3 regions of the Polycladomyces abyssicola genome follow, and region 2 is predicted to be linked to each of the others. Evidence: riboswitches for the same ligand, from Rfam matches in the RefSeq annotation. Region 2 holds a riboswitch; each other region holds the start of a gene.

Region 1 (8,071 bases), 140 kb from region 2:
TGCAAATGATGACCGTTAGCCTCAGCGACCGACACCAACTGCTCCCAATCCAATCCCTGACCTCCGGCGGCTTCCAACAGCCGGTTCATCATCACGCCGACCAATCCGTCATCCAGCCCGAGATAGTCAGTCATACTCAAATGAACACCTGCATACCGTTTACGAAGGTCGTCCAAGCGGCCGTTCATCCGTTTGATGAGCACTCCGGTAAACAGCAGATAGGGCAGAATGATGATGTTTTTGGCCCCCAGCCGGACACATCGCTCCACTCCCTCTTCCCATCCGGGATCCGTGACCCCGACAAATGCCGTTTCCACCCACCGCACTGGCAAGCGCTCCCACAACAGCCGCGCGATTTTGAACAAATCGCTGTTGGCCTCCGCATCGCTTGATCCCCGGCCCACGACCAGCACAGCCGTGTCGCTTTCGTTTCGGTCTTGCGGCAGATCGGTGACAGATCGGACACGCCGTTCCAATATGGACACCACCGATTGATCCACCCCAACCGGCCGCCCGTATGTGAACGTGACATCGGGATACCGTCGGGCGGCTTCCCGGATCGGGAACGGGATATGTACCTTGGCATGCCCCGCAAACAGGAGCATGATGGGGACCACTGTAATCCGTTTGGCCCCTTTTTCCACACAGCGGCGGATGCCTTCGGGAATGTCCGGTTCGGTGAGTTCCAGAAAACACGTCTCCACGATGGGAAAAGAGAGGAACCGTCCCACTCGCGACGTAAAGTCCAGCAACTGGGCGTTCCCTTCCGGGTCTCGACTGCCGTGACCCACAAACAAACAAGCTTCCATCGGTTTTTCCTCCTCGTTTCAGTCCCCGCAGACGGTATCCACCGCTACCGGTTGAGGTTGTTCCCGGTACCGGAACCCGTTCACCTCTTGGACACGTTTGAAAAATTTGTGGAAACGCTCGTTGGGGTGCCCTTTTTCCGCATATTCCCGCACGACGTTTTCCACCGCCACCAACATCTCTTCCGGTGAGAGTCCTTCCGCCACCCGCTGGGCGGGATGGGCATTGCGGCCGATCCTTTTACCGCCCAGAAACAAATCGTACGTGCCGCGTCGGTAGACAATCCCGATATCTTCCGTCACCGCACCATAGCAGGCCATCGCACAGCCGTTGAAGCCGATTTTCAATTCCTTGGGGATGTTCATCCCGCCCAACCGGCGAGTCAACTCCTCGGCGTGGGGAATCGACTCACCTTTATCGCCATCGCAAAAATCGCATGCTTTTACCTGCACCACATCGCCGACGGGGTGAACCGACCATCCCGCATCCGTCAGGCGACGAACCACTGAGTCGGGATCATCGGTCGGGATCCGCAGGATCATTTGATGATCGGGTGTATACGTGATCTCCCCTTTGTCTCCCGCCAGCGATGCCAGTGCAGCCATTTGGTTCGGCGTCCACTTTTTTTCGGCGACGCCGGAAGAGACGGCCACTTCCAAAACCGGGGTGACATTGGGCACCGCAGTGGGAGGAGTACCGGTGACAGGAACCTTGCCTGCGACCTGAAGAAGTGCCAACGCTTCCTCGGCCCATGCAACCGGATGTTTCGCCTCTTTGGTTCGGGGTTTGTCCAATTGCTCTGTTTGCGCGTTGAGAGACCACGGCTCGGTGTCCGTCCGCAGGCGTTCATGTGGCTTCAAGGCCTGTTCCTTTTGGGTAAGCGTATATTTTCGCTGATAGCCGCGCGGTGTGATCATCAAACCGTGATGAACAAAAGTGGTGGAATTGCCGATCAACACCGTAGTCAACATGCCAATCTCATGTCCCAGCATCTCACCCAGCTTCGTGATCACCACGTGTTGCCGTTCCCGATAGGCGCTTTTCACCAATCCGACAGGTGTGTCCGGTGACCGATACTGGAGCAGGATGCGTTGAGTCTCCACGATCTGGCGGGTACGCCGTCCACTTTTGGGGTTGTACAAAGCGATGACAAAATCGGCTGCTGCGGCCGCTTCAATCCGGCGGGCGATCGTTTCCCAGGGGGTGAGATGGTCACTCAGACTGATCATGCAAGCATCGTGCATCACGGGCGACCCCAAAAGTGCCGCGCAGGAATTGATTGCTGATACCCCGGGGATCACCTCCACTTCCACACCTTCGCCCCGATGCCTTCCTTTTTCCACCAACACCTCGTACACCAGTCCGGCCATGCCGTACACGCCTGCATCTCCGCTGGAAATCACGGCCACCTTTTTTCCGCTCTCGGCCAGCTCGACCGCCGTCTGTGCCCGACTGACTTCTTCCGTCATGCCGGTTTGCACGATCTCCTGATTGTCCAACAAATCCCGGATGATGTCGACATAGGTGTTGTACCCGACGATCACATCGCTGTCGCTGAGTGCTTCCCGCGCCCGGTGCGTCATGTGGTCGAAATGACCCGGACCGAAGCCCACCACGTACAACTTGCCGCGGCCTTTCTCACTCATTTCCGCTTCCTCCTATCTTGCCGTGATGGATGGTTGTTCCCTCTCCGTGTTGCGTTTGCCGGAACACATCGGCACCGACGATCCATGTCGTTCGTAAAACGGACGAATCCACGCCACCGCTTTTTCCACATGGGACGGCATGACAGATCGGCTCCAGCATCTGCTGCCAAATCGCCCTCATCATCTGATCCATGAGTGATTTGGAACGTGAGATGTCACCCATTTGGAAAACCTGTCCGCTTCCAACCTACAACCCCCATCTCAATTGCCTCGCATCCCATAAGAGTGCCCCAGAAAAATGCTCCGCCACGACACGAATCATAAACTGCCTACTATACCAAAAAAAATAAAAGCACTTCCAAAATGGAAGTGCTTAAATCGCGCAGTTGTTATCCCTTAACCTAGCTAAATGCAGCGACTCCCGTCCGAGGGCCTGAAAAAGGTACACGATTCCCCAGGCGGGCTGCTTTCATTCAGCGGACAGTCGTCCAGCCCGATCTAAACACCTCCCTATCCTCGTAGGTCAACGGTGTTGTTGGAAAAGGCAGGTCTCCTGGCTCATGGATCATCGCGAAACCATACAGGGCCTTCCCATCGCACACTGGCGACAGTGACCGCAGTATCGCTCCCCATTCACAGTGGCGGGACCGCGCCGGATTTTCACCGGCTTCCCTCTTCGGGAGTGGGCGAACCACTCCACCTTTTCCCTTTCAATATGCAATTGTCAAAATCTCGATCAAAATCTCTCTTTATTGTATCGAATGAAAAAGAGAATAGCAACTCGGAGTTTTTGGTGTTGGCTTCTGTAGTTATCAACGTGCAACCTCCACATATACGTTTTTCGTCTAGGCCATCACTTTCTCCATGAGTTGCTGTTTTCTTCACCTGATACATGTAACCCTACAAAAGGACGATCAACTCTTGTTCGATAGGATACCCATGCAAAAATGAAAAGGAAGAGCAAAAAAATGATGATCCCCACCACTTCAAAATCCAATTCTGCCCAAGGGTTAAAGAATGTAAAGGCTTCGTAGAAAGAGACTCCATATGCTAAAAACACAATGATCCAACCCATCACTCTGGAGGCAGATTGCCCAAGTTTACTGGATTGGCGAAGTATTTTATTGGTAATCAAAGAATCAATGGTATCTGTGATCATCATCCCCATCATAAATGTGATTCCCAAGATGTAAGGCATATAGTTCGCGTTGTTGTTCGCTGCCAACACCCAGACGGACGCTTGACTAACGGTCTCTGATGCTAAAGCAAACAGTCCTCCAATCAATATAATGAGAAGTGGGTTGCTTGTTTCCTGTAATTTTTTCGGAATGAGTTTTCCTTTGATACCTTGAGGTCGATATTCGTCCTGATTCCCTAATCGCGTCTTTAACAGATTATTGATGTTTAATGTTCCAATCAGGAATAGGGACAAAATAGAAAACCATGTCACAAACAGGTCGACGTAATCCGGTAACCGAAAGTTCTGACTGATGTTTCCTAGAATAATCCCAATACTGGCTACTACTAAACCGTGTCCAAAGGAGAATAAGGTACCGACCCAACGCGCAATCGAACTTCCTTTACGCCAATTGTAGCGAGCCAAACCATCAATACAAGCTAAATGATCAGCATCCAAACCGTGACGAAGACCTAAAGTAAATACCAGTATGAGAAGAGATACGTTTTCCATCTTTTCTCTCCTTACAGAATATTCATTCAAAATTGTGACCTTAACCCTTCCATCCCCAAATACTGAAAAAATAAAAACACTTCCCGTTATGAGAAGTGTTTGATGATCACGTATCCACATACAAGTACACAAGAAGACTCACGGCCTATGCCAGGCCAATCGACACCAATTTGACGGCATGCGGCGTCATCAAACACCTCCCTATCCTCGTAGGTCAACGGTGTTGTTGGAAAAGGCAGGTCTCCTGGCTCATGGATCATCGCGAAACCATACCGGGCCTTCCCATCGCACACTGGCGACAGTGACCGCGGCATCGCTCCCCATTCACAGTGGCGGGACCGCGCCGGATTTTCACCGGCTTCCCTCTTCGGGAGTGGACGAACCACTCCACCTTTTCCCTTTCAATATGCAATTGTCAAAATCTCGATCAAAATCTCTATTTATTGTATCGAATGAAAAAGAGAATCGCAACTCGGAGTTTTTGTCATCAGGAATAACCCTCCCACAATCTACCACCCTTCGGCTTTGTCAGGGTGTATTTTTTCAATCACACTTTTTATCATAATTCATACTTGTCAAATCGGAATTAATGGATTATTCTTATACTAATTTATCCGTTGGGAGGTTTGATTTCATGCCTAAGATTACTTTTGTGTCTGATGTAAAATGGTCCGGTGAGGGAGTGCGCTCGGTGGCTGAGATCAACGGCAAACAGGTGATCATCGACGAGCCCCCGGCTTTAGGCGGAACGGATCAAGGGCCCAATCCGGTGGAACTCATCCTGGCTGCCCTGGGCGGATGCATTAATGTGCTGGTCTCTCTGTTTGCCAAACAGCACGGAGTAGAACTGAAAGGAAGCCAAGTGCATGTGGAGGGCGATTTGGATCCCGACGGTTTCATGGAAAAAGCCGATGTCCGCCCTGGCTTCCTGGAAGTCCGCTACCATATTCAAATTGACTCCCCGTCCGACCCGGAAAAAGTCCAAGCATTGATCGAACACGTAGAGCGGGTCTGCCCAGTGAAGGACACCTTACAGGGCGTGCCTACCGTGGCGGTGACGGGGCAGAAGACGTCATAATCCCAACGGAAAAACCACCCTCATTGTGGGTGGTTTTTCGTTTTCAGGAACTGTGTCCTGGAGAATGATCTACCGTGATTCCGGTATTACCTTGGATTCTTTTCGGTAAACTTCGAGCATATGATGGAAGATGTGCGGGGCGATAAGGATTACAGAGATATCGACAAGATTTGTAATGCTCACGCTCAAAGTCGCCCGGATTTTGGCCACCCTTCTCTCGAGTTTAGGAGGGGTACAGATGGGTTACTACATTCCAGTTGAACGAAACGTAAATATCTTCGTCGAGGATTGCGATCCTGGGCATGGAAAACCAATCCTTTTTATACACGGATGGCCGCTTAACCATAAAATGTTTGAATATCAATTCAACCAACTCCCCAAAATGGGCTATCGTTGTATTGGGATTGATTTGCGCGGATTCGGGAAGTCGGATCGTCCCTGGGAAGGATATTCGTACAACCGATTGGCAGATGATGTCCGTATCGTGATTGATACTCTACAGTTAGAGGATGTCACCTTTGCTGCACATTCGATGGGAGGAGCTATTGCCATCCGGTACATGGCTCGGCATGCAGGGCATAAAGTCTCTAAACTAGCCCTCATAGGAGCTGCGGGCTTCACCAGACGCCCCGGAATACCGTATGGACTAACAAAAGAGGAAATGAAACGTTGGGAACGGTCATGGAGTAAGCTAATGGTCGCTACCTATACCGATCGCCCCAAAATGCTGGATGGCGTTGGGGACATATTTTTCGCACGTTATGTAACGGAGAGTTTCAAAAACTGGTTCCACGGATTGGGAATAGAGGCGTCTGGCCATGCATCGGCGATGTGTGCAGTTTCCCTTCGAGATGAGGATTTAGGGAGAGATTTTTCTAAAATCAATGTACCAACCGCAATTTTCCATGGTGTACAGGACAAAGTCTGCCCATTCTCATTTGCCAAATTGATGCACGCCGGTATCAGGGAATCGGAACTCATCCCCTTTCAATACAGTGGTCATGGATTGTTCTACGAAGAGTTGGAGAAATTTCATCGCGAGCTTATACGCTTCATCGGATAAAACGGGGATGTTGTGATGGACCCAAAAACCCTGTTATCAGATAACAGGGTTGAGACTCCACACGGCTGAAGTACCACAGGCACTCCCTATGGTCGCCGTAGGATTCTTGGGGAGTTCACGTCCTCAGTCCATTTCTGTTTCGGACAACTCCCAAGTTCAGGGCTGTCTCATCAGCCCATCCCATGCCGTTCTACAGCTGGGCTGTATGTACCCGCATGGGCGGGACACCAGCGACCAACGGAAGTGCCCGTGGTATTACCAGTGTCCTAGTTCCTTTTTTCACTCTTATGGTTTTACCCAGCGGGAGAGACTGGTTCGCCGCTGGAACCCCATACCATAACGTTTTCAAGGAACGGAACCCACTACCAGTGGGATGAGCACCGCTCATACGTACACAAGTTGCTCTTGCCATCCCCACAAGGGGGATTCCGAACAACGCCGCCTTTCATCCCACGATTAAAACTGTGGGCTTTTAGGCGGCAGTTTCTGAAAGAAACTGCTGACAAAGTGGTCAAACCACTCGTGATTTCGTGTGCGCTGTGATCCCTCTTGCTCCTGAATCGCTGCGCTCAAAGGTCGCTCGTGGGAAAACGCTCACCCTTTTTTAGGAGGGCGGGGCCGAGAGCCCACGGACTATCCTTGCCACTCGCCTACACGCTGCATTCACACCAACGGCAGATTGGGTTCCGCGTTGAGCGACAAATCACCCACTTGCCCGTCAAAGAAGCGGTAGGTTCCCGCCGCGGCGATCATCGCCGCGTTGTCAGTGCACAGCGACAGTGGCGGTACACGCAGGGTGATCCCGGCTTCCCGGCACCGTGCGCCCAACGCTTCGCGCAAGCGGCTGTTGGCTGATACGCCGCCCGCCAATACCAACTGCTTCACACCGGTGTGGGCGACTGCTCTCATCGCTTTTTCCACCAGCACCTCGACGACCGACTCCTGAAAACTGGCGGCCACATCCGCCGGATTGACCGTCTCTCCCCGTTGACGCGCGTTGTGCAGGTAGTTGATCACCGCGGATTTCAACCCGCTGAAACTGAAATCGAAGGAGTCCGGCTCCAACCATGCCCGCGGAAAATCCAGCACATCACTGCCATCTTTGGCCAGTCGGTCAATCTCCGGTCCGCCGGGATATGGCAAATGGAGCAGCCGGGCCACTTTGTCGTAGGCTTCCCCGGCTGCATCGTCCCTTGTCCGGCCCAGTCGTTCAAACCGGTTGTGTTCCCGCATCAGAATCAGCTCGGTATGGCCGCCGGATACAACCAGCGCCACCAACGGGAACGCAAGCGGCTCCACCAGGTGGCTGGCATAAATGTGACCGGCGATGTGATGCACCGGTACCAATGGAAGCCCACGTGCAAACGACAGCGCCTTGGCAGCAGAAACCCCGATCAAGAGCGCTCCCACCAAACCGGGACCCTGGGTGACGGCCACGGCGGACAAGTCGTCCAATGTGACGCCGGCACGATCCAACGCTTCTTGAATGATCTGCGTGATCCGCTCCACGTGGCGGCGCGAAGCCACCTCCGGTACGACGCCTCCAAATTTGCGGTGCACATCCACCTGGGAAGAAATGACGTTGGACAACACCCGTTGTCCGTTTTCAACTACGGCGGCAGCCGTCTCGTCACAGCTCGTTTCAATCCCCAGTACCAGTGTTCTTGTTTGATTCAACTGTATGTTCTCCGTCATCTTCATCCAATGTCACCCACATGATCAAGGCATCCTCCTGATTGTCCGAATAATAACGGGGACGAATGCCTTTGGCTTCAAATCCCAATTTG
Region 2 (8,071 bases):
GATTGGCAATGTGTACGGTTTGGCCGCCCATCTCCATGAATATCTACCTTTTCGCATGAATACGATTATGGCCGGTATTTTCATCTCTGGTTACGTTTGTTCGCTGATCGGGTTTCCCGCTTTCGTCGGATATGTCTACCCGTTGTTCGGCTACTGCGGACTGGCGGCGATCGGTCTGTTGGCATTGAGACCGTATCCTCGCTGGTGAGGGGGCATCGTTATGAGAACGCTCATCATTGCACTTGTCGCCTATGGGATCGGCATGTTCCCCTTTTACGGGTGGTGGATGGGAAGGCGGATCAATGGAAAAGCGATCATGCACACCGGTCCTTTGCAGGATGTGGTGCTGTGGGTAGTGTTGGAGATGACCAAAGGTGCTTTGGCCGTGTTGATCGGGTGGGCGATGGGCGGATGGTTTGGTGCCAGCGTAGCGGCATTGCTGGTGGTGATGGGCCGCTTGTTTCCGGTTGTCCCCGCTTTTCGCAGCGGTGGGGGAACGGCAGTAGCGGCCGGAGCGTTGTTCGTGTTGAGTCCGATGCTGATTGCGATGGGTATCCTGGTTTATTTGGTCAGTTTGTTGTTGACGCGGTATATGGGGATCTCGACAATACTGACCGTTGTGGCCGTAATGATTCTGTCGGTGGTGATTTCTGCACAACTGTATGTCATCATTGTTGCCGTTTGTGTGGGGTCCCTGATTTTGTATCATCAGACGACACGCCGTTTTGGCGGGTGGAAAAACCCCTTTCGCTTCCGCTGATTGTGATACAATGGGGAAGAAGAGAGGGGGAACCACCGTGGAGTGGACAGGCTATCTACGCCCCTTGGAACATGAGGTAGCCGAGCCGATCACGTATTTTGCCCGGGTGGGGGATGAAGCGGTTCGGCTCAACGATTGGCTGGGGCAAACGATCCGCATCACGTTTCTCAAGGAGAAAGCTTGCTGCCATTGTGGACGCAAGATCAAAAAGACCTATAACAACGGTTATTGCTTCCCTTGTTTCCGAGACCTGGCGGAAAACGATCTGTGTATCGTGAAGCCGCATCTGTGCCATTATCACGAAGGTACCTGCCGTGATGATGCTTTTGGCGATCAGCATTGCATGGTACCGCATTATGTGTACTTGGCGCTCAGCAGCGACGTCAAGGTGGGTATCACCCGCAAGACGAACGCATTCAAACGGTGGGTGGACCAAGGTGCGGTGGCCGCGGTCCCAATCGCTGAAGTGCCGACACGCAAGGCTGCCGGCGAGTTGGAGTTGCATTTGTCCCAATACATAGCGGACAAAACGGATTGGCGGAAGATGTTGAAAAACGAGGTGGCCGAGCGGGATCTGTGGCAGGTGAGGGAGGAAATCCGGGAGAAAGTGCCGGAGATGTTCCTGCCGTATTGGTTGGAAAAGACACAGATGTACCGGTTCACTTATCCCCAATTGGACCGGCCGGAAAAGATGAAATCGCTAGGATTGGACAAGCAGGAAGAGATCACAGGCCGCTTGGTGGGAATCAAGGCACAATATCTGCTGTTGGATCATGGTGTGTTTCATATGCGAAAACATACGGGCTACAAGGTGACGTTGGCAGTGTGAGAGAGTGGAGATCATAACATGGATGGACGACACGCCCCAGGCGTGTTTTTTTGTTGAAAAGGGAGGCAAAATTCCTACGAGTCTCCAAACGGGAGTGAAAAAAGATCGAAGCACGATAATACAAAAGTATGACTGATGGATAAAACCATTGAATGAGAAAAAAACACTCCTTTGTATTAAAATACAATCTTCACCGACGAGAAATCACTTTCATCACTGAGGGTTTCAGTGGAACTTAAAAAACTCGAAACAATTTTTTGGATAGATCATTCCACTTTGTTGGAAAAGAGTATATAATATAAATGCGACATCGGCGAACGTGATTGAAACCAACGGCTAGTTTCAAACAGCGTCCTGTAATTTAACGCAAGCCCCCCTTGCAATACACTTTTTTCAATTGGATACAAGTTTGACCCCCTTGAGCGAAAGGGCCGGCAATGTAGCCGGCCCTTTCGCTGTGCTCTCCTCACTGCGATTCACTCCAAGTCTGATGCAAAAAGCGTGCAGTCTCATCCAAGGCTTGGTCCAGGTAAGGGGTTGGACCGCGGAACGGGTGGACACAACCAAAAGTGTGATCCGCTCCTTCGATGATGACCAAACGGGCGTTAGCGGCTGCGCTGGAGAGTTGCTTGGCCGCGGCGAGTGGTACGGAGCGGTCGTCACTCCCGTGCAAAATCAGCAGGGGGCGTTCGAAAGACGGGAGTCGGTTCAGGATGTCGAACCGCTCACGGTTGCGTTCCAGATCGTCCAACACCTCACGGTGAATCGGCATCTCTTGACCTGTGCGGGCGTTGAGGATGGTGGCAACGCCTTTTTCGCGGATTTCCCGTTTCAGGTCATCGGAGAACAGGTCGACACGGGCAACGCTGTTCCACAACACGACAGCCCCGATCTCCGGATGATCCATCGCGAAGATCAGGCTGTTCCCTCCGCCGCGACTGTGCCCGACCAGGGCGATTTTATCAGTGTCCATTGCTTCACGCAAAGGCACATTTCCCTGTAACAGCCGATCCAGGAGGTATGCCAAGTCCTCCTGTTCACGGGAATACGTATTACGAGCGAACTTGTCCAGTTCATCGAATTCTTCCAGATTTTCACCCACTCCGTTCATGGAGAAATTGAAGGTGATGACGGCAAACCCCCGGTCTGCCAGTACACGGGCAGCATGCGGGAAAAAGCCCCAGTTTTTGAATCCCTTAAAACCGTGGCACATAATGACAACCGGGAGCGGCGACTTGGTCGTTGCGGCATAAACGTCTCCACGGATGATGCGGTTTTCCTTTCCCAAATCCCATGTGAAGGTCTGATGTTCCATCTATTGCGGCGCAAATGGTAGAATTGCGCCTGCACCCTCCTTTCCGTGATCGGGTTCCCAGGGCGTTTCTGGCAAACACTGACCACATTCTTTTCCCGACTCGGTCCACCTGCACCTGCAAGGAAGCAGATCACGGCCGTTCCGACCCAGTGAGAGCCAGATGTGGGCAAAGTACGCTTCGCATGGAGGAATTTGCTCGCGATTAAATTCTGCGCTTTCCGGGTCTTCGCTTTGTCGGGGCTTGGTAAGTCGCCATGAAAAAAACATGTGCCTCAGTTACAGAATGATGATACACGCCCTGACAAACTTGATTTCGCATCAAAGCTGTCGTTTTCCTCTTTCCCGTGACGACCGTTCTCTAAACAAAGGGGATGGTCAGAAATCCGACAAAGTGTTAAAATTCGGGTAGATTGCAAACCGACAAGTGAATAGGCGAAAAGGTCCTTTATCCAAAAGGGATAAAGGTGAAAAGGGAAGACCGGTGCAAATCCGGCGCGGTCCCGCCACTGTGAGTGGGGAGCGCGGTCGCACGATGCCACTGTCCCCAAGGGGATGGGAAGGCGCGGCCGAATGCGGTGATCCACGAGCCAGGAGACCTGCCTTTTCGCGGTCACTTGCGATTCTCCTTCGGGGTGTGAGGAGGAGCGCAACACTCGCGTGCGCGTTTTCCAGCATGCGGTATGCGCGAGAGGATTTCCCTGACCTCGATGGAGGCGGGGTTTTTTTATGTTGTGAAGGGAAGGAGAGAGACTGGATGAAGAAATGGTTTGGTTGGTTGTTGACGTTGTTGTTGGTAATGACGATGGGGGTGGCGGGCTGCTCTCAGTCGCCCCAACCGCACGCGGATCATGACGGAAAACAGGGTGCTTACCCGGTTACCCTCAAGGATGCATCCGGGCAGAGCGTAACGATCAAGCGGGAACCCCAGCGCATCGTTTCATTGGTCCCCAGCACCACGGAAATCGCGTTTTCATTGGGTCTGGACAAAAAGATCGTTGGCGTTTCATCTCTGGACAATTATCCGGCGGGTGCGGCGAAGAAGGAAAAAGTGGGAGATTTGAAGATTAATGTGGAAAAAGTAGTGTCGCTGAAGCCCGATCTGGTGCTGGCCAACCCGATAAACGGCCAGGATACGATCGGCCAATTGCGGAAACTGGGGTTAACGGTGCTGGTGGTGGACGGACAAAGCCTTAAAGGTGTAGAAGATTCGATTCTCTTGGTGGGCAAAGCGACGGGGGCCATGGACAAGGCTCGTCAGGTAATCGCAAAGATGGAACAGGAGAAAAACCATGTGACACAAAAAGTGGCTTCCATCCCGGCCGACAAGCGGGTTAAAGTGTGGATTGAGCTGGACCCGACACTGTTTACTGCCGGTTCGGGTACCTTTATGGACGAGCTGATTCGTTTGGCCGGAGGGAACAACGTGGCCGCAAGCCAAAAAGGATGGCCTCAAGTGTCGGCGGAGCAGGTCGTGAAATGGAATCCGGACGTGATCATCGCCACCTATGACACCGGCGGAAATAAAGTGGTGTCACAAATCGCCTCCCGCTCCGGATGGGCTGGGATCAACGCTGTGAAGCAAAAACGGATTGTCACGGTCAACCCGGATTTGGTCAACCGGCCCGGACCGCGGGTGACGCAAGGGCTGAAACAGATCGCGCAAGCGTTGTATCCGCAAGTGTTTAGTGCGAAACAGTAAGGGAAACATGATGCGGAGCAAAAAAGTATATTGGTTGGCGGGTCTGGCGGGACTGCTGACGTTGACGGTGGCCGTAGCCGTATCCGTCGGCAGTACGCCGATCCCGCTGGCGGATGTATGGCGGATTCTGGGGCGGGTGTTGCCCGGAGTCGGTTCGATGATTCAACCGCCGGGCGACACGTCTGTCGAGACGATTGTGCGATCCATTCGGTTACCGCGGGTTTTGCTGTCCGTACTGGTCGGAGCATCGCTTGCCATGGCGGGTGTCGTCTATCAGGCGTTGTTGCGTAACCCGTTGGCCGATCCGTACATTCTCGGCGTCTCTTCCGGAGCGGCCCTCGGGGCGGTCATTGCACTGTTGACCGGGTGGGGAGCGGCCTGGCTGGGTGGCTGGAACGTACCTGTCTTCGCATTTATCGGTGCAATGGTGGCATTGCTGGCCGTGTTGCAATTGGCCAGGGTCGGTTCGCAGATGCGGCCGGAGACACTCATCCTGTCCGGTGTAGTCGTACAGGCGTTTTTCGGTGCGGTACTCACGTTTTGCATCGCGTTGTCCGAAGAACAACTGCAACAGATCCAGAGCTGGCTGATGGGAAGTTTCGCCCTGCGGGAATGGGAACACGTTGCCGTGGTGGGTCCGTTTCTGGCCATCGGTACCGTGGTGTGCTGGTGGTTTAGCCGGGAGTTAAACCTGTTTGCGTTGGGCGATCGGGCAGCGGGGCATCTCGGCGTGTCCGTCGGGATGGTGCGCGGACTGTTGTTGGTGACGGCATCACTTGTTACCGCCGCAGCCGTGTCCGTATCAGGGACAATCGGGTTTGTCGGGTTGGTCGTTCCACATGTGATGCGCATATTGTGCGGTCCCGATCATCGTTGGTTGATTCCGTTGTCCTTGTTGGCAGGTGGGGTCTTTCTGACGGGTGCCGATCTGTTGGCCCGAGTGATGTTGGCGCCTCGTGAATTACCGATCGGGGTGGTGACTGCGTTTGTCGGCGCACCGTTTTTCGCATGGTTGTTGAGAAACCATCTCCGTTCCCGCAGAGGGGAGGGATCGTCATGTTAGCAGCCCGAAAGGTGGGCAAACACTATGGCGAACGCAGTGTGCTGTCCGAAGTCAGTTTGAATGTCGGCCCTGGTGAGATGGTAGGTATCATCGGTCCCAATGGCTCAGGCAAAACCACTTTACTTCGGCTGTTGTCCGGTGAGGAACGCCCCGATACGGGTACCGTGATGTGGGAAGACCGTCCGATCGCGGATTGGCCGGTCAGGGAGCGGGCGCGCCGGATCGCTCTGCTACCCCAGGAAGGGTTGCCCCCGCTTGATTTCACCGTGGAAGAAGTGGTGATGATGGGCCGTCATCCTCACCAGGGTTGGTGGCCGTGGATAACGGAACGGGATCGCGCATTGGTGGAGGAAATTTTGGCCGATACGGATCTGCTTTCGCACCGGTGGCGACCCGTCGCGGTATTGAGCGGCGGTGAGCGGCAACGGGTGGCGATTGCACAGGCGATGGCGCAACAGCCCCGGTTGTTGTTGCTGGATGAGCCCACGACCTATCTGGATGTACGGCATCAGTTGAGCATGCTCGACCGGATTGTGCGGTGGAAACGGAAAGATGGGTTGTCCGTCGTGATCGTGTTACATGATTTGAATTTGGCGGCGCAATTCTGTGACCGGTTATTGTTGCTGAAAAATGGTCGGGTGATTCGGGAGGGGACACCGGAACAGGTGATCCAGGCGTCAGTGATCCGCGATGCGTACGGCATCGATCCGGTGATGGTACGCCATCCGTCCGCCGGCGTGCCGCAGGTATTGCTGCAGTCGGAGGAGAAAGGATTTGTAACCACGTCTTGCGGACAGCCGCTTTCTGTTTCCGCTCCATAAAATGGTCACCTTGATTCTCGGCAACCAATGGTAGATCCGGTTTTCATGTCCGATGCATTTGTCTGAACGGTGAACCGCTTCGATATCCGCTTCATGAAGGAGTGAAGATGATGCGCATCTATACCCGTACCGGGGATGAAGGAAAAACCGGTGTTATCGGCGGACGGGTCGACAAGGACGACATCCGCGTCGAAGCGTACGGTACGATTGATGAGTTGAATGCGTTTGTCGGTGAGGCGATCGCCCGAATGAACCCGGAGAAACACGCAGACATGATTCGCGATTTGACTGAGATTCAGCACGAACTGTTCGATGCCGGCGGTGATTTGGCGCAGGTGGGAAAAAAGCGGCAGTACAAATTGACGGCCGACCTGGTGAACCGTTTGGAGGAATGGATTGATCGCTACATGGCGGAAACTCCGGAAATTCAACGGTTTATCCTGCCCGGTGGATCGCCAGTATCCGCAGCGCTTCATCTGTGTCGCGTATTGGCACGTCGGGCCGAGCGCCGCGTGGTGACGCTGTGCCGAGAGCAGGAGACCAACGACGAGGTACGCCGTTATTTGAACCGCCTTTCCGACTTTTTCTTCGCCATCGCCCGTGCGGCCAACGTGAGGGATGGAGTGTCCGATGTAGAGTACAAACGGGGCGGACAAGTGTTTCGTTAAGGGTGAAAAGGTGTTCGGCAAAACAAGGGGTGGGCTTGAGGTGTGTCTGGGCATTCCGTAAGGGAGCAATGGTTTCCCAGGCGGGCGACTGACCAAGCCCTGACTGAGCGAAGACTCGGAAAGCGCAGAATTAAAACGCGGGCAATTTCTTCAAAGCGAAGTGTACTTTGCCCGCGACCTGCGCTGACCGGGTCGGAGCGGTCATCATCTTCTTCCATGCAGGGCGCAGGTGGAGCGAGCCGGGAAAACGATGTACAGACATACCCTCGAAGGAAGGGTATCGAACACGCCTGGTTCCGCCAAGTTGGGTATACTGGTAACGGACAATCTGTGGGGAGGGTTTCAGATGGCGAAGTTGAAAATGTACTGGTACCCCCGTTGCGGCACCTGTCGCAAGGCAAAAAAGTTTCTGGAGGAGCGGGGAGTTCCGTTTGAAGAGCAGCATATCGTCGAGAATCCGCCCAGCCGTGCGGAGCTGGAAGAGCTCGTCCGCAAAAGCGGCCTGCCCGTGCAGAAATTTTTCAATACGAGCGGACAAAAATACCGGGAGCTCAATCTGAAGGAAAAGTTGAAAACGATGAGCGATGATGAAAAGCTGGATTTGCTCGCCAGTGACGGCATGTTGATCAAACGGCCGATCGTCACCGACGGCGAACGGGTCACGGTGGGCTTCAAGGAAGAGCAGTTTGAGGAAAATTGGGTGAGCTGAGCATACCCGCCGCCTGATGAGGGCGGCGGTTTCCTTCTCCGCTAGATTTTTCGCGCCAACATCACATTGACCGCATGTCGGTGCGGAATGCCGCTGGAGTTGCAGTCAAATACGAACTCCGCAAACGAAATAATTTCCCAATCCCAATAATATTGCAAAAGCTCACCGGTTCGGTAGAAATATTCATTTTCTGCGTAATCGGGCGGC
Region 3 (8,071 bases), 1.2 Mb from region 2:
GCCCTTCAGGTTTGGGATGAAAGCGAGCGTCGGACGAGGGAGGGCTTAAGCCCTCTTGCAAGTCCGACAGAATTTTGGTACAATTATGTAGAAAAGTGCGAAAACACTTAAAACTACTTTGCGATCGAAATCTCGATAAACTAAACTCACTAGGCTTGGACGAAGCCATCGTGGATGGATGTGGGTTGCCACGCCAGATGAAGCGAGAAGCCCACGGCTTTAGCCGTGTGGGGCAAGTCACGAACTGACCGAGAAAGGGTTACAAATCGCTCGGGATTGGTTGCGGGATATGCTTTCAACACCGGCCCAGGAGTTCCCAGAATTTCCTGCAGCGATCTCCCTATTACCTTTGCTTATCCCCGAACGGATTACTTGGAGCGAAGAGTGGCTTCGCCAGTTCATCGCCTCTGATACAGAGATTGACACTGGGGAATAAGTCCACTCCTTTTTTATATGGAGGAAGTGATATGTCCAAAAAAGCCCAAAAGGGTTATAAGGGAATTGGAATGGACGGTCCCATTGCCACGTGGTACGCGAAAAGTACTCAGAACAACATTGAGGAATACAAAAAAGATGCGGAAAAGGTGGCTGCATGTGTCCCGGAAGAAGCCGCTGTTCTTGAGCTTGCCTCTGGCCCGGGATACTTGTCGATCGAACTTGCAAAACTCGGTAATTACAAAATAACCGGTTTGGACATCAGTAAAAAGTTTGTGGAAATTGCGCGGGAGAAAGCCAAAGAAGCGGGTGTGGAAATTGACTTTCGTCAAGGGGATGCTGCCCGAATGCCCTTTGATGATCAAACATTTGATTTTATCGTCTGTCGAGCGGCCTTTAAAAACTTTTCACAGCCCGTCGCTGCCCTTGACGAGATGAATCGAGTGTTGAAGGACGGCGGAAAAGCTGTGATCATCGATTTACGGGGAGATGTTTCCCCGGAAGCAGTGGACAAACACATAGAAGAGGAGTTGGGTTTGACAGGATTTCAATACCTCCTGACAAAATGGATATTTCGATTGATGCTCATCAAACGGGCTTATACGAAAGAGGAGTTTAGGCAGTTGGTATCAAAGAGTAAATTTCAGACATGCAAGATTCAAGAGGATACGATCGGATTGGAGGTATGGCTTGAGAAGTGACTATCAGTTTACGCGTGATTCGGTCGACATGCTGGTCCCCTAAGGGGGCTTTTTTTCTTGACCTTCCAGTAACTAGATGCATTCGGGGCATGGTGAAGGAGATCGAGATGATTGCTGGAAATAGAAAACACAAGTTGTAGTATTGATCATAAAAGACTCATACAAGGTATGGTGTTTGAATAGATCCCCCGTCATTCATTTTTCGTCTGTTTTTGGCAGATAAAGAAGTTAGACAATGGGAAAACCGATAAGATACAATGAACCTACTTTTGGACAACGACATACCGTGGGAAAAGGTGGAGTGGTTTGTCCACTCCCGAAGAGGGAAGCCGGTGAAAATCCGGCGCGGTCCCGCCACTGTGAATGGGGAGCCGGGCCGTTTGTCACTATCGAAAGACGGGAAGACACGGCCATCAGGGGGCCGGGGGATGTAGCGAAACAGGAGCGAGTGGGAAACAAGATTCCCGGCATCAACCTGTTTTCGAGACATCCACCAGCAGCCCCCCATGCGATGATCCATGAGCCAGGAGACCTGCCTTTTCCGACAACACCGTTGACCTACGAGGATAGGGAGGTGTTTGATGTGCCGCGTGTCGCGATCGGTGTGATCGGCTTGTGCGGGTCGTGCCGTTTTTGTGTTCACGGCTGGATTGGTGTCCCATCAAACACTTCCCTTGTTAGGGAAGTGTTTTTATTTTATCCGCATCTGAAATGGAGAGGGTGCTTGTAGATGGTACAAGTAGAGATGAAGAAAGAATTGGACTGGGAGTCGCTCGTTCGCTCGGTGTGCCTAGAGACGGGGGATCTCGATGCCCAATCACTGATCGTCGTTGCCCGAGCGTAGCTGCGGGAAGGGATGTCGGAGCGGGAGATCCTGCGCACTTTGGCGCAAACGGCGGTGGAACAAACCAGCGTAGAACAACCGGGCTGGCAGTTTGTCGCCGCCCGTTTGCTGGCAGAGGAATTGTATCGTGCGGCGGCGCACAACCGGGGATATGACCGTAAACAGCGGGCATATGGCGATTTTTACGACCTGCTCCAAAAGTTGACGGCGAAAGGGTTGTACGGTTCTTATCTGATGGAACACTACACCGAGACGGAAATCCGTGAGCTGGAAGCCTCAATTCGTCCGGAGCGAGACCGGTTGTTTCATTACATCGGATTGAAGATTTTGGCGGACAGGTATCTCGTGCGGGATTATGACGGTGCGGTGATGGAGTTGCCGCAGGAGCGGTTTATGGTGATCGCGATGCATCTGGCGATGAAAGAGAAAGACCGGTTGACGTGGGCCAAACGGATGTACGATGTGTTGTCCCGGTTGGAAGTAACGGTGGCGACACCGACGATGAGCAATGCGGGGCGGCCGTTGCACCAGCTCTCTTCCTGTTTCATCGATACCGTGGACGATACGCTGTGGTCTATTTACAATACCAACACCGCCACCGCCCAGGTGTCCAAACACGGCGGCGGTGTGGGCATTTATCTGGGAAAAGTTCGCTCCAAAGGGTCCAAAATTCGCGGGCACAAAGGCGCTTCCGGCGGTGTTATCCCCTGGGTGCGCAATTTCAACAATACTGCCGTGGCGGTGGATCAACTGGGTGTGCGTAAAGGGGCGTTCGCCATCTATTTGGACGTGTGGCACGCGGACATCCTGGACTTTTTGAACCTGAAAACCAACAACGGGGACGACCGGTTAAAAGCGCACGACATCTTTCCCGGCGTATGCATTCCCGACCTGTTTATGCGTCGGGTGAAAGAACGGGGTATGTGGTACCTGTTCGACCCGCACGAAGTGCGTGAAGTGATGGGGTTCAGCCTGGAAGACTCCTGGGGAGATGAGTTTGAACGGCGGTATGAGGCGTGTGTCAACCATCCTGAACTGAGCCGTAAGGAAATCCCGGCGATTGAAGTGATGAAGCGTATCATGGTGAGCGCCTATGAAACCGGGACACCGTTTCTGTTCTTCCGCGATACGGTCAACCGACTCAATCCCAACAAACACAAGGGAATGATCTATTCTTCCAACTTGTGCACGGAGATTTGCCAAAACATGTCCCCGACCGAGCTGATCAGTGAGGAGTTGGAGGACGGTGTCATCGTCACTAAGCAAAAACCGGGGGACTTCGTCGTCTGTAACCTGTCGTCTATCAATTTGGGACGGATCACAGACCTGGCGGATTTGGCGCGTATCATCCCGGTCCAGATGCGCATGTTGGACAATGTGATCGATCTCAACCTGTATCCGGTAAAACAGGCGGAAGTGACCAACCGCAAGTACCGGGCCGTCGGATTGGGTACGAGCGGATACCATCAATACTTGGCACAGAAAGGGATCGATTGGGAATCGGAAGAACATCTGGCCGAAGCGGATCGGTCGTTTGAGGAGATCGCTTATCAGACGATCCGGGCCTCGATGGAACTGGCCAAGGAAAAAGGAGCGTATCCGGCATTTGAAGGAAGCGAGTGGCAGACAGGCGCGTTCTTTGACCGGTGCGGTTACACCGGAGAGCGTTGGCAAACACTGCGGGAGGAAGTGAGTCGATACGGGGTGCGCAATGCTTGGATGATCGCCGTCGCACCGACGGGGTCTACCTCGCTCATCGCCGGTTCGACTGCCGGGATCGATCCGGTGTATGCCAAGTTTTTTGTCGAGGAGAAACGGGGAGCGCTGATTCCGCAGACCGCCCCCAATCTATCGGAGAAAACCTTCTGGTATTACAAAGAGGCGCACCGGATCGACCAGATGTGGAGCATTCGTGCTGCAGGCATCCGTCAACGCCACATCGACCAGTCGCAGTCGTTCAATCTGTTTATCACGCCGGACACCAACGCCAAGGCATTTTTGTCCATGTATTTGGCCGCGTGGGAAAACGGGTTGAAAACCGTCTACTATGTGCGCAATCAATCGCTGGAAGTGGAAGAATGCGTCAGCTGTTCGTCCTGAAGTGTGTCCTAACGCTGAGACTGCGGGTGGATCGATTTTGCCCGGATGAGTGACGAGGGCGTGTCAGGTCATTCCGTAAGGGAGCAATGTGGACAGTATTCACCGACACACCCGAATCCAGCTCTGCTTATGCTTGATCGGTAGGAGGAAAGAGATATGGAGAAACTGCAACGAAAAAAGATTTTCAACGAACACGGTCAACGCGGCACCCAGCGCATGATCAACGGCAACACCACCAACCTGCGGGAATGGAACCGTATCAAGTATGATTGGGCGTACAAACTGTATCGCACGATGCTGAACAACTTCTGGATTCCCGAGGAGATATCGCTGACCGGTGATGTCAAACAATTTGAGGAGCTGACACCGGCCGAGCGGCGCGCTTTTGACAAAACGATTTCGTTTCTCAACTTTTTGGATTCCATTCAGTGCGAAAACCTGCCCAACATCCGGGAGTACGTCACGGCACCGGAAGTGGCGTCACTGCTCAACATCCAGGCGTTTCAGGAAGAGATTCACGCCCAATCCTACAGCTATATCCTGGATACCGTCTGTTCGGCGCAGACCCGGGAAAACATCTATGACGAGTGGCGGAACGACGAACACCTGCTGCGCCGCAATCGGTTCATCGCCGATCTCTATCAACAGTTTGTCGAACATCAGGACGACTGGCAGTTTGTCAAAACGTGCATGGCCAACTTCCTGCTGGAATCTCTTTACTTCTACAGCGGATTCACCTTCTTTTATTCGTTGGCCCGGCAAGGAAAAATGACGGCCACAGCCACGATCATCAAATATATTCAACGGGATGAGCTGACCCATGTCGTGCTCTTCCAAAACATGATGAAAGAGATGCAAAAGGAGAACCCGAACTTGTTCACGCCCGAACGGATCGAAGAGTTGCGTGACATGACCCGTACGGCCGTACAGCATGAAATCGGGTGGGGGCAATACATCACTAACAACGAAATCGACGGGTTGAGCAATGAGCTGATTGAACGTTACATCAAATATTTGGCCAATGAGCGGATGAAACGGCTCGGCTTCGGCATTCTGTATCCGGAACAGACAGAACATCCCTTGCGCTGGGTGGAGCATTTTTCCAACCTGAACCAAACCAAAACAGATTTCTTCGAGCAAAAGGTAACCAATTACGCCAAAGCGGGCGGATTGGACTTCGGTGATTTGTGATTCTCATTGATTTGGTGGCGGAAACATGGTGAAATGGAAAGAGAATCGGTCCATGGGCTCAGGTTGTTGACAAAAAACGGGGATTCGCATTTCCCGTCTTCGCTTCGTAGCGACGGCTAGAGTCGCTCAGGATATTCGGACCCGCTCCTCTAAACGAGGGTGTCCGTTTTTCCAAGAGTAATGAATGGTTTCTCAGGCAGGGCCCGATGCCCTGCCTTTTGGCGAATACACATCAATTGGGGAGGGGATCAGTTTGTCCCGGTTGGAACGTTATGGTCATGGTGGCGACAGAGTGACGGCATCTGAGTTGTTCGGTCGTGACCCCGATTCGTTCCTGGATTTCAGCGCCAATATCGTGCCTTTCGGTCCTCCGCCGTCGGTGAAGCAGGCCTTGAAAGGAATACTGGAAACGGAAAGATTACCGGTGATCACCCAGTATCCAGACCCCCGGTCGCGAAGGTTGAAGGCGTTGTTGGCAGAGCGGCACAATCTGACGCCGACCCGGATCGCCATTGGCAACGGTGCGGCCGAGTTGATCGAGCTGATTCTGGATGTGGTGCGGCCGTCGGTTGTCGGGATCGTGTATCCTGCATTTTCGGCTTATACCAGCAGTGCCAAAAAGCGTGACATCGAGATTGTCCCACTGTATGGGGAGGAAGAGAGTCATTTTTTGCCGCCGGTGGAACGCCTTTGCGAACTGGTGCGCAAAACAGATCTGGTGTTTCTGGGCTATCCCAACAATCCGACTGGACTTCGCATCTCCTTTGACGAGCTGAAACAGGTGGCCGAAGAGGCGATACGTTGCCAGACGGTACTGGTGGTGGATGAGGCATTTCTCGATTTCATTCCCGACGGGGAGCGCATGTCGTTGATTGGCCAAATCGAATCGTACCCTAGCGTGATCCTGCTCCGCTCTCTCACCAAATTCTATGCGTTGGCAGGGGTTCGTCTCGGCTATGCGGTGGCCAGTCCCAAGTGGGTCAAACGATTGGAACAACGTCAGGTTCCATGGAGCGTCAATACGGTCGCACAGGTGCTCGGCGAAGCGGCCCTTCAGGATCAGGAGTACGAACAGAGGGTTCGTGAATGGGTACAGCAGGCGCGGATGTCTTTGCGCATGCAGTTGAGCCGAATCCCGGGGTTGAAAGTGTACCCGAGCGAAACCAACTATCTCATGGTTCGTCTTGAACGGGAGGGAAAAACAGCGGCATGGTTGCAGGAACAACTGGGACGGCAGGGGATTCTGATTCGTAACTGTGCTGATTACCCCGGACTGGACGAGCGTTATTTCCGCGTGGCCGTGCGGACGGACGAAGAGCATGAACGGTTGGTGAAGGTCCTGAAACAATGTCTGGATCAGGATGAGGAGGCGGCTTCTTCGTGAGCGTGGTGATGGTGACCGGCGGAGTTCGTTCCGGCAAAAGCGCCTTCGCGGAAGAAATCTGCCGGTCTTGGGGAGGGCGTGTCCTCTACGTTGCCACGGGTGGGACTCCCCGGGATGAAGAGATGCGGGCGAGAGTGGAGCTTCACCGCCAACGTCGCCCGCACGATTGGGGATTGATCGAGGAGCCGCTGGAACCGCAAAAGTGGCTGTCCCATCCCGAACCCTACGACATCGTACTGATTGACTCCCTTTCCTCATGGGTGGCCAACCGGGTGATGGGTATCGACGAATCAGACCGGGAGAAATTTCGCCGATTGCCTGAAGAGCTGGAAACGGAATGGAACCGGTTCCTTCCCTGTTTTAGCCGACAAAAAACGGTGATCGTCACCGATGAAACGGGATTGGGCGGTGTGGCCCTGTCACCGATGGGGCGGTTGTTTCAGGAAGCGTTGGGGAGAGTCAACCAACTCACTGCCCGATTCGCCGATGAAGTGTGGATGGTGGTTTCGGGGATTCCCTGGAGGTTGAAAGGATGAGAGGATTTTGGTCCGCATTGGCCTTTTTGACGCGTATACCCATCCCCGCCCGTTTGCTTCATTCGGACGGATGGAGAAGCAGTCCAGTGTTCTATCCTGCGGTGGGCGGTGTGATCGGGTTGTGCCTCGCCGGGTTCAACTGGTTGACGGAGCCTTGGCTGCCTCCTTGGATTCGCACCGTACTGGTTGTGGGGGTGTGGGTGCGACTGACGGGAGGCCTTCATCTGGACGGATTGATGGATACGGCGGACGGGATGGGGGCCAACCGGGACCGTGAACAAACCTTGACCATCATGAAGGACAGCCGGGTCGGGGCGATGGGCGTTTTGGCCGCATTGTTTGTGATATTGGTGAAAATGGCTGCGGTGCATGATATGGGTCTTAGCGCCGCAGCTGCGCTGTTTTCCGCCCCCGTGGCCGGTAGGATGGCAATCCTGTCGGCCATATATTTCTGGCCGTATGTTCGGCAGGACGGGGTTGGTTCCCAGTTGAAAGCAGCGCTAACAGGGTGGCAGGTGGCCGGTGCGTATGCTTTCGGCATCATCCTGCTCGCGGTGGCAGACGGTTGGCTTGCCATGTTACCGTTGACCATCACCCTGGTGGTGACGGTGTGGATGGCCAGGCGAGTGATCCGCAGGATCGGTGGATTGACGGGTGACGTGTACGGCGCGATCGTGGAAGTAACGGAGGCGACGGTGTTGGTCGCATTTTGCGTGTGGAGGTGAGGGTGTGCGGCTGATCTGGGTGCGTCACGGAGAGACGGAGGGCAACCGGCAGGGACGGTATGTCGGCCATTGGGATGATCCAATCAATGAGCGGGGGAGACAACAGGCGCGTATGGTGGCGGAGCGACTTTCCCGGGAACGGGTGTCGGCGATCT

Evidence for each region. A riboswitch is a leader RNA that binds a small molecule or an ion and turns the genes downstream of it on or off. The one in region 2 is predicted to bind cobalamin.
Region 1: linked by a shared signal. The riboswitch ahead of KI215_RS01630 (HoxN/HupN/NixA family nickel/cobalt transporter) and the one ahead of KI215_RS02275 (ABC transporter substrate-binding protein) in region 2 are both predicted to bind cobalamin.
Region 3: linked by a shared signal. The riboswitch ahead of KI215_RS12415 (ribonucleoside-diphosphate reductase subunit alpha) and the one ahead of KI215_RS02275 (ABC transporter substrate-binding protein) in region 2 are both predicted to bind cobalamin.

Annotation. Positions count from the first base shown of each region.
Region 1 is NZ_AP024601.1:302,409-310,479, reverse strand. Features, by position in the region: gene KI215_RS01645 (sirohydrochlorin chelatase) at 1-809, opposite strand, end outside; gene cobJ (precorrin-3B C(17)-methyltransferase) at 828-2,453, opposite strand; gene KI215_RS01635 (hypothetical protein) at 2,446-2,676, opposite strand; cobalamin riboswitch at 2,980-3,172, opposite strand; gene KI215_RS01630 (HoxN/HupN/NixA family nickel/cobalt transporter) at 3,307-4,143, opposite strand; cobalamin riboswitch at 4,361-4,553, opposite strand; gene KI215_RS01625 (OsmC family protein) at 4,778-5,221, shown strand; gene KI215_RS01620 (alpha/beta fold hydrolase) at 5,460-6,284, shown strand; gene tsaD (tRNA (adenosine(37)-N6)-threonylcarbamoyltransferase complex transferase subunit TsaD) at 6,948-7,985, opposite strand; gene rimI (ribosomal protein S18-alanine N-acetyltransferase) at 7,927-8,071, opposite strand, start outside.
Region 2 is NZ_AP024601.1:440,508-448,578, forward strand. Features, by position in the region: gene KI215_RS02255 (YkvI family membrane protein) at 1-208, shown strand, start outside; gene KI215_RS02260 (glycerol-3-phosphate acyltransferase) at 221-760, shown strand; gene KI215_RS02265 (DUF2797 domain-containing protein) at 798-1,589, shown strand; gene KI215_RS02270 (alpha/beta hydrolase family protein) at 2,056-2,904, opposite strand; cobalamin riboswitch at 3,326-3,522, shown strand; gene KI215_RS02275 (ABC transporter substrate-binding protein) at 3,659-4,603, shown strand; gene KI215_RS02280 (FecCD family ABC transporter permease) at 4,611-5,666, shown strand; gene KI215_RS02285 (heme ABC transporter ATP-binding protein) at 5,660-6,487, shown strand; gene KI215_RS02290 (cob(I)yrinic acid a,c-diamide adenosyltransferase) at 6,598-7,155, shown strand; gene KI215_RS02295 (arsenate reductase family protein) at 7,502-7,864, shown strand; gene KI215_RS02300 (SAM-dependent methyltransferase) at 7,906-8,071, opposite strand, start outside.
Region 3 is NZ_AP024601.1:2,460,728-2,468,798, reverse strand. Features, by position in the region: gene KI215_RS12420 (class I SAM-dependent methyltransferase) at 468-1,136, shown strand; cobalamin riboswitch at 1,414-1,690, shown strand; gene KI215_RS12415 (ribonucleoside-diphosphate reductase subunit alpha) at 1,993-4,080, shown strand; gene KI215_RS12410 (ribonucleotide-diphosphate reductase subunit beta) at 4,237-5,271, shown strand; gene cobD (threonine-phosphate decarboxylase CobD) at 5,525-6,655, shown strand; gene KI215_RS12400 (bifunctional adenosylcobinamide kinase/adenosylcobinamide-phosphate guanylyltransferase) at 6,652-7,191, shown strand; gene cobS (adenosylcobinamide-GDP ribazoletransferase) at 7,188-7,916, shown strand; gene KI215_RS12390 (histidine phosphatase family protein) at 7,921-8,071, shown strand, end outside.